DNA from 2 places in the Pseudofrankia sp. DC12 genome. Region 1 is predicted to be linked to the other one. Evidence: riboswitches for the same ligand, from Rfam matches in the RefSeq annotation. Region 1 holds a riboswitch; the other holds the start of a gene.
The links. A riboswitch is a leader RNA that binds a small molecule or an ion and turns the genes downstream of it on or off. The one in region 1 is predicted to bind S-adenosylmethionine.
Positions count from the first base shown of each region.

Region 1 (3,340 bases):
CCGCGGCCACGGCGAGCCGGGCCAGCGCCGCGCCGCCGGGTGCCGCGACGTCCTCCTCGTCGGGGTCGTCGTCGGGGTCGTCGTCCTCGTCCTCATCGTCGCCGGCCTGGTCGAGCCGGCCGACGACGAACGAGCACGACAGGTAAAGGGCGTCCGGCCCGACGTCGGTGGCCTCGTCCGCGAAGGATTCCAGGGCCAGCGGGCTGGGCTGGGCGAGCTCGGCCGGCCGGGCCCCGGGCGCGGGCTCGGCGTGCGCCTCGAGGTGTTTCTCGGCGGCGGTGGATGCCTCGGCGCCCGAGCCTGCCTCGACGTCTTCGCCCGCCGGCTCCACCCGTACCGCCGGCTCGGTCGGGTCGTCTGCCAGGCTGGCGCGATCGGCCGGCCCGTCGTCCTCGTCCTCGTCGTCGTCGTCCGGGTCGGGGCGGTCCGGGATGGCCGGCCAGGGTCCTGCGATCCAGCGGTTCAGGGTGATCTCGGCGTTCAGCCGCTGGCAGAGGGCCCGCGCGCGGGCCGGATCGCCGATCGTCGAGACCGGCGTGGTGACCCGCAGTACGGCGACGGCCGACGCCCCGTCGGGGACCGGGAGCAGCTCCAGCAACGTCCCGAGCTCGCTGTGGCGCCAGAGCAGCCCGGTGCCGTCCGGGCCACGCCCGATCCACTCCTCCTCGGCGCCGAGCTGGCTGAGCAGGTGGGTCCGCAGGTCGGCGGCGAGCGGAAGGCCGGTATTGAAGGCGACCGCGTCACTCACCGTTACCGCCGTGGGAGGCGGGAAGGTCGTGTGGGTCTGGCGTGGCGCCCCCGGCCGCCGGGTCGGCCTTGCGCGGCGCCGGCGCGCCGCCGGCAGCCGGACCACCCGAGCCGTCCGTCCCGGTCTCGGCGGCCGGGCCACCGGTGACCATGGGGGTGTCGGTGGTGGCGGTCGTGTCGGTGGCGGTGCCCGCCGCCGGCGTCGCGGCGGTGAGCTCTCGCGCCCGGGCGATCGCCGCGGTCTCCGCCTCTTCGGCAGCCAGCGCCCGGACCGCGTCCGCCACGAGGATCTCGTGCGCGTCGCTGACCGGACCGGTCTCCTCGTCCGCGGGCCGTGCCTCGTCGGTCGACGGCAGGCCGTCGGCCGTCGCCGTCCGCACGTCGGTCGCGGCCCTGTCCGCCGCGGCGGCGGCCTCGGCGCGCCGGGCGGCGGCCGCCGGGTCCGGCAGCGGCTTGGTGAGCCGCGAGCTACGCCAGCCGAACTCGCGCGGTGCGACGAGCTCGTCGCACGGCACCACCGACCACGCCGTCGGGGTCCACTCGACGACGGCGTCCTGCTCGAACTCGGCGCCGAGCGCGCGCGCCCGTGCCCTGGTCAGGCCGGCGACGGCGATGCTCGTCTGCGCCTGGCGGCCGCCGCCGACCGCGGGCCACGAGGGCAGGCCGGTCGTGGCGACGCGGCCCGCAAGCGCGCGCTGGCGGTTGGCGTTCTCGTGCGGGCGCAGCCGGCGGGACCGCGGGTTGAAGGCGGTGAGCACGTGCACCCGCTCCACGCCGGGGAACGGGAACTCCCCGCTGGCGGTGCCGGCGGGCGCCGAGCGCACCACCACGGTGGTGTCCTCGACGCCGATCTTGACCTCGGCGCACGGGTAGTCGTCGAGGCGGCTCTCGAGATCGGTGGCGGCGCGCAGCCGGGTGAAGGCGTCGTCCAGCCGGGCCACCTCGGGCCGGCGGTGGTCCGGGTCGGAGGCCAGCAGCTCCCGGCGTCGGGAGAGGTAGGAACGGCAGATGGCCGCGACGGAGGTCTCCGGCTGGGCCCCGAGCAGGGCCAGCAGGTCAGCGCGGGTGGGGTTCGGGCGCTTGGACACGTCAACCTCCGGGGGCCTCGGTGGACCCCCGCGACCGTGCCCGGTTCGGGAGATCCGCGTTACCGCTACCAGTTGTCACCGGCGGCGATCAGGTCGTTCCTGGGGCACCTTGCGCGAAGGTTGCCGGACGGCGAGCCAGGCCTTGACGCAGTCCTCTTGACCACGAGCCAGGTTAGAACCTCCGTATACGTCTCGCAAGATTCAGCCGTCGGTGCCGAGGTCGCTACTGAATGCGTGACAATGCTACCGGCGGGAACCGACGATTCTGGTGCCGTCGCCGGACTCGCTCCTGGCAACCGCTCCCGGCGACCCCTGCCTGACGGACGGCAGCCGCCCGGTGAGTGGTCGCGCGCTGCCGCCTCGCGTTCGGTCGCCAGGCCCCGGGAAGGGCGCCGATCGGTGTCAGCCCGCCGCCGAGGCGGGCGGCGGTGACGATGTGGTCCCGGTCGGGGTGGGCGAGGCTGGTGGGGAGGGCGGACCCGTCGTAGGCGAGCCGCCGCCCGGCGGCGGGCCGGCGGCCTTGGCGACCACGAGCGTGACGGTACTCCCGCGCGCGATCATGGCGCCAGGAGTGGTCGTCTGCGACAGCACGGTCCCGACCGCGGCGCTGCTCGACTGCTGCGTCACGGCGGCGGTCAGGCCGTAGGAGGCGAGCAGCTGTTCGGCCTCGGCGCGCTGGCTACCCCTCGTGTCCGGCATCGCGACCTGCGCGCTGACCACCGTGATAGTCACCGTGGCCTGCACTGGCACCTTCGAGCCGGGCGCGGGGTCGACGGTCTCCACCAGCCCGGCGGTGATGGTCGACGGCCCGGAGTCCACCTTGATCGCGGCGACCAGCCCGGCCGTCTGCAGGGCGGCCTCGGCATCCGCCTGCGTCCGGCCGGCGACATCGGGAACCGCGGTCTCGCCCGGGCCGGTGGACACCGTCAGCGTGACCGTCGCGTTCTTGGCCGTCGTCGTGTTGGCGGGCGGATCGATGGCGGTCACCAGGCCGGCCGCATCCGGGGCGGCCGCGTAGGCGATCGCGACGTCGGTGAATCCGGCCCGGTGCAGGGCGTCCTGCGCGTCGTTCGTCGACAGCCCGATGACGTACGGCACGGTGGCCAGCGACTTCGTGCCGGCCGGTACGACCACCAGGATCGTGACGCTGGAACCCGGCGGAACCTCGGTGCCCGCGACCGGGAAGATCGCGGCCACATGACCGGCGCTGACGCTGGCCGGCCCGCTGATCGGGCGTACGACGACAGTCAGGCCCGCGTCCTGCAGGTTGGACCGGGCCGCGCTGTCGGCGAGCCCCACGACCTGGGGGATCTTGACGGAGTCCATGCCGGCCGAGACGACCAGCGTCACGGTGTCGGTCGGGTCGATCTCGATACCCTCGCCCGGCTGGACGCTGAGGATGGTGCCCTTCGGCTTGAGGTCAGGCTTCAGCTCGAACCGCCAGTGCGCGAAGCCGGCCGCGTGCAGCCGCGCCTCGGCCTCCTTGGCGGTGAGGCCCACGAGGT
Region 1 is NZ_KQ031391.1:2,751,010-2,754,349, reverse strand. It holds gene FRADC12_RS10880 (hypothetical protein) at 1-748, opposite strand, end outside; gene FRADC12_RS10875 (DUF3293 domain-containing protein) at 741-1,835, opposite strand; SAM riboswitch class IV at 1,887-1,997, opposite strand; gene FRADC12_RS28320 (PASTA domain-containing protein) at 2,238-3,340, opposite strand, start outside.

Region 2 (3,340 bases), 460 kb from region 1:
GATCTCGACCGCCAGCAGCCAGAACCGCAGGATGCGCTGTAGGTCGTCGGCCCGCGCCGAGTACATCGAGACACATGCTGGGTTGTTGAATACCTGATCCGGCGTGGGGTTGGCTGGGCAGGGCGGCACGGGATCGGCGACCTACGAACTTGGCTGTCCGGCCACGACAGAGCCATGAACATCGTCGTCTGCTCCCCCCGGCGCAGCACGATAGGAACTGCATTGTTATGGACCGTTGCGCTCCGCACAACCGGGAATGGCACGTCAGAGACACAACGCCCTGTCTTTTGTGACCGGCCTCCCAAGTTCGACGGTTGAGTAGCCAGCCGTCGCCACGCCCGCAGTGCAGGGGCTGGGGTCGACAGGCGCGCTCGAGTTGCCGAACGCGGTGTGGCACGTCTACAGCGCCGACGACCGGTGCTCGACGGCGGTGACCAGGACGCGCGAAATCGAGCCGGTTGCGGGTGCGTCTGGCGGCCAGCCTGCGGCGATCAGACGTTCAAAGCAGGTCCAACCACGATCGGCCCTGTTTGGGGCTGACCAGAGTCGACCGTCCTTCCGGCCTCGTGGGTGGTGTCGCATCGTGACCGCACGAGGCCAGAAGGTGGGGTCTCAGTCGTCGCCCAGGCCCGCGGCCTCGAAGGCGCTCAGGGTCGGGGGGATCGTCGCGGTGGGGAGGGCGATGCCGACGAGGGGGTCGAGGGTCTTCAGACCGTCGCCGGTGTTGTAGATGACGGTCTCGGCGTCGGGGTCGAGGAGGCCCTCGCGCAGCTGGCGGCGCAGGTTCGCCACGGTCACGCCGCCGGCGGTCTCGCCGAAGATGCCCTCGGTGCGGGCGAGCAGGCGCATGCCCTCGATGATCTCGTCGTCGGTGACGTCCGTGATCGCGCCGCCGGTGCGGCGGGCGACGTCGAGGGCGTACGGGCCGTCGGCCGGGTTGCCGATCGAGAGCGACTTGGCGATCGTCGACGGGCGGACGGGGGAGACCGTGTCGACGCCGCGCTCGAACGCCGCCGCGACCGGGTTGCAGCCGGCGGCCTGGGCGCCGAAGACCTTGTACGGCGTCGGCTCGACCAGGCCGAGCTTGCCCAGCTCGCGGAACGCCTTGTCGACCTTGGTCAGCAGCGAGCCGGACGCGATCGGGATGACCACCTGCGCCGGCAGCCGCCAGCCGAGCTGCTCGGCGACCTCGTAGCCGAGCGTCTTGGAGCCCTCCGCGTAGAACGGGCGGACGTTGACGTTGACGAACGCCCACTCGTACTCGTCGGCGAGCTGGCTGCACAGCTTGTTGACGTCGTCGTAGTTGCCCTTGATCGCGACCAGGGTGCCGCCGTAGACGGCGGTGGAGACGGTCTTGCCGTCCTCCAGGTCGTGCGGGACCAGGACGATGGAGCGCAGGCCCGCGTGGGCGGCGTGCGCGGCGACCGAATGCGCCAGGTTGCCGGTGGACGCGCAGGCGACGGTGGTGAAGCCCAGGTCACGGGCGGCGGAGAGCGCGACCGAGACGACCCTGTCCTTGAACGAATGGGTGGGGTTCGCGCTGTCATCCTTGACCCAGAGGGTCTTCATTCCCAGCTCGGCGGCCAGCCGTGGCGCCGGCCGCAGCGGGGTGAAGCCGGCACCGAGGGATACCCGGCGGGCCGGGTCGTGGCCGGCGGGCAGCAGGCCGACGTAGCGCCACAGGTTCTTCGGCCCGGCCTCGATGGATGCGCGAGTTACCCGGCGCAGCCGGTCCTCGTCATAGGCGATCTCCAGCGGTGCGAAGCACTCAAAACAGACGTGCTGCGGGCCAAGCGGGTAGATCGCGCCGCAGTGGCGACAGGAAAGCGAGACGGCGGGGTTCACGTCATCGGTGGTCGAGCCCGTCTGGGCAGCGCGCTCCGGCGCGAGAGTCATCGCGGATCTCCTCATCTTTCCCGGGGCCGACGATGGCACCTCGGGTCGGAATTGGCACCTGCCGCGGGGAGCACTGCCGTAGACCGCGCCCACGGGTGGGCCGCGCCTAGGAGATGACCGCCTGACCGAGTGGTCAGAAGCACCTGACGTGCTCGGTCAGAGCACCTGACCGGGTGGTCAGAAGCACCTAGGTCGCGCGAAGCGCGACACCGGGGGTCCGGGGGTCGCCCCCCGGGCAGGCATCGCGGCAAAGGCGAAGCTGATCCCGGAGGGATCAGCGAGCAGGCTCGTCCGCTCGGTTGCCGGGGCTTCATTGGGCCGTTCCCTCTGCCCCTCTGGATGAGCCATGTTCAGTTGTGTGTCCGTACTGTAGACCGCCGCCACCCTTCAGCGCATCGTCCTTTTGGGCGCAGGGGTGTGATGCGGATTGCGTCCCATCGCACGTCCCGGTCGCGGCCGTTCATGCTGACGACGGCGGGGCGGGCCGGGCGTCGACCGACCGGGAGCCCCGCGGGGGAGACCTCCGACCCGGCCGGGAGGGTCCCCAGCTCCCGAGGCCGGGCGGGAGAAAGACTTAGGGCTGCCGGAAGGTTGCAGGGACCAGGCCGGGAACCGCGCGACGGATGAGCTGATCGCGTGGAACCCGGCCGCCGGGAGGAGCCGCGCGCGTGAGCATCCGTGTCGTCTACACCGATCTCGACGGAACCATGGTCGGCCCGAAGGGCTCGTTCTTCGTCGCCGAGGACGGGTCGCACACCCTCGAGGCGGCGCAGGCGCTCGTCGGCCTGCATGCCGCCGGTCTGACGCTCGTGCTGGTCAGCGGCCGGACCAGGCCGCAGCTGGTCGAGGCGGCGGCGATCTTCGGAGCCGACGGCTTCATCGGCGAGCTCGGCGCGATTGTCGGCTGGGACCACGGCTGGCAGAGCGAGATCCTGCGCGGCGCGATGCCGGCCGGCTACGCCCAGGTGCCCGAGGAGCTGCTCCACAAGCTGATCGCCGCCAATCCGGGCCGGCTGGAGTTGCACACTCCGTGGCACACAGGCCGCGAGCTCGACGTGATGCTGCGCGGCAAGATCGACGTTCCGACCGTCGATGCCTGGCTGCGCGATAACGGCTTCGACTGGCTCTCGATGCGTGACAACGGGCTGATCGCCCCCCAGCACATGCCGGACCTGGGCGTGAACCCGCACGTCTACCACCTGGTGCCCGAGGGGGTCGGCAAGGGTGAGGCGGTTGCCTGGGACCTCAGGCGGCGCGGCATCGACCCGGCGGACGCGATCGCGATCGGCGACTCCGCGAGCGACCTGACGATGGCCCGGTACGTCGGGCGGATGCACCTGGTCGCCAACGCCCTGCGGCACCCGGACATCCCCACCCTGCTGACCGCCTACGACAACGTCGTCGTCGAGAAGGAGGCGGTCACCCTTGGCTGGGCCAGCGCCGT
Region 2 is NZ_KQ031391.1:3,209,555-3,212,894, reverse strand. It holds gene FRADC12_RS12720 (hypothetical protein) at 1-66, opposite strand, end outside; gene thrC (threonine synthase) at 613-1,896, opposite strand; SAM riboswitch class I at 2,154-2,242, opposite strand; gene FRADC12_RS12710 (HAD family hydrolase) at 2,565-3,340, shown strand, end outside.
Region 2: linked by a shared signal. The riboswitch ahead of thrC (threonine synthase) and the one ahead of FRADC12_RS10875 (DUF3293 domain-containing protein) in region 1 are both predicted to bind S-adenosylmethionine.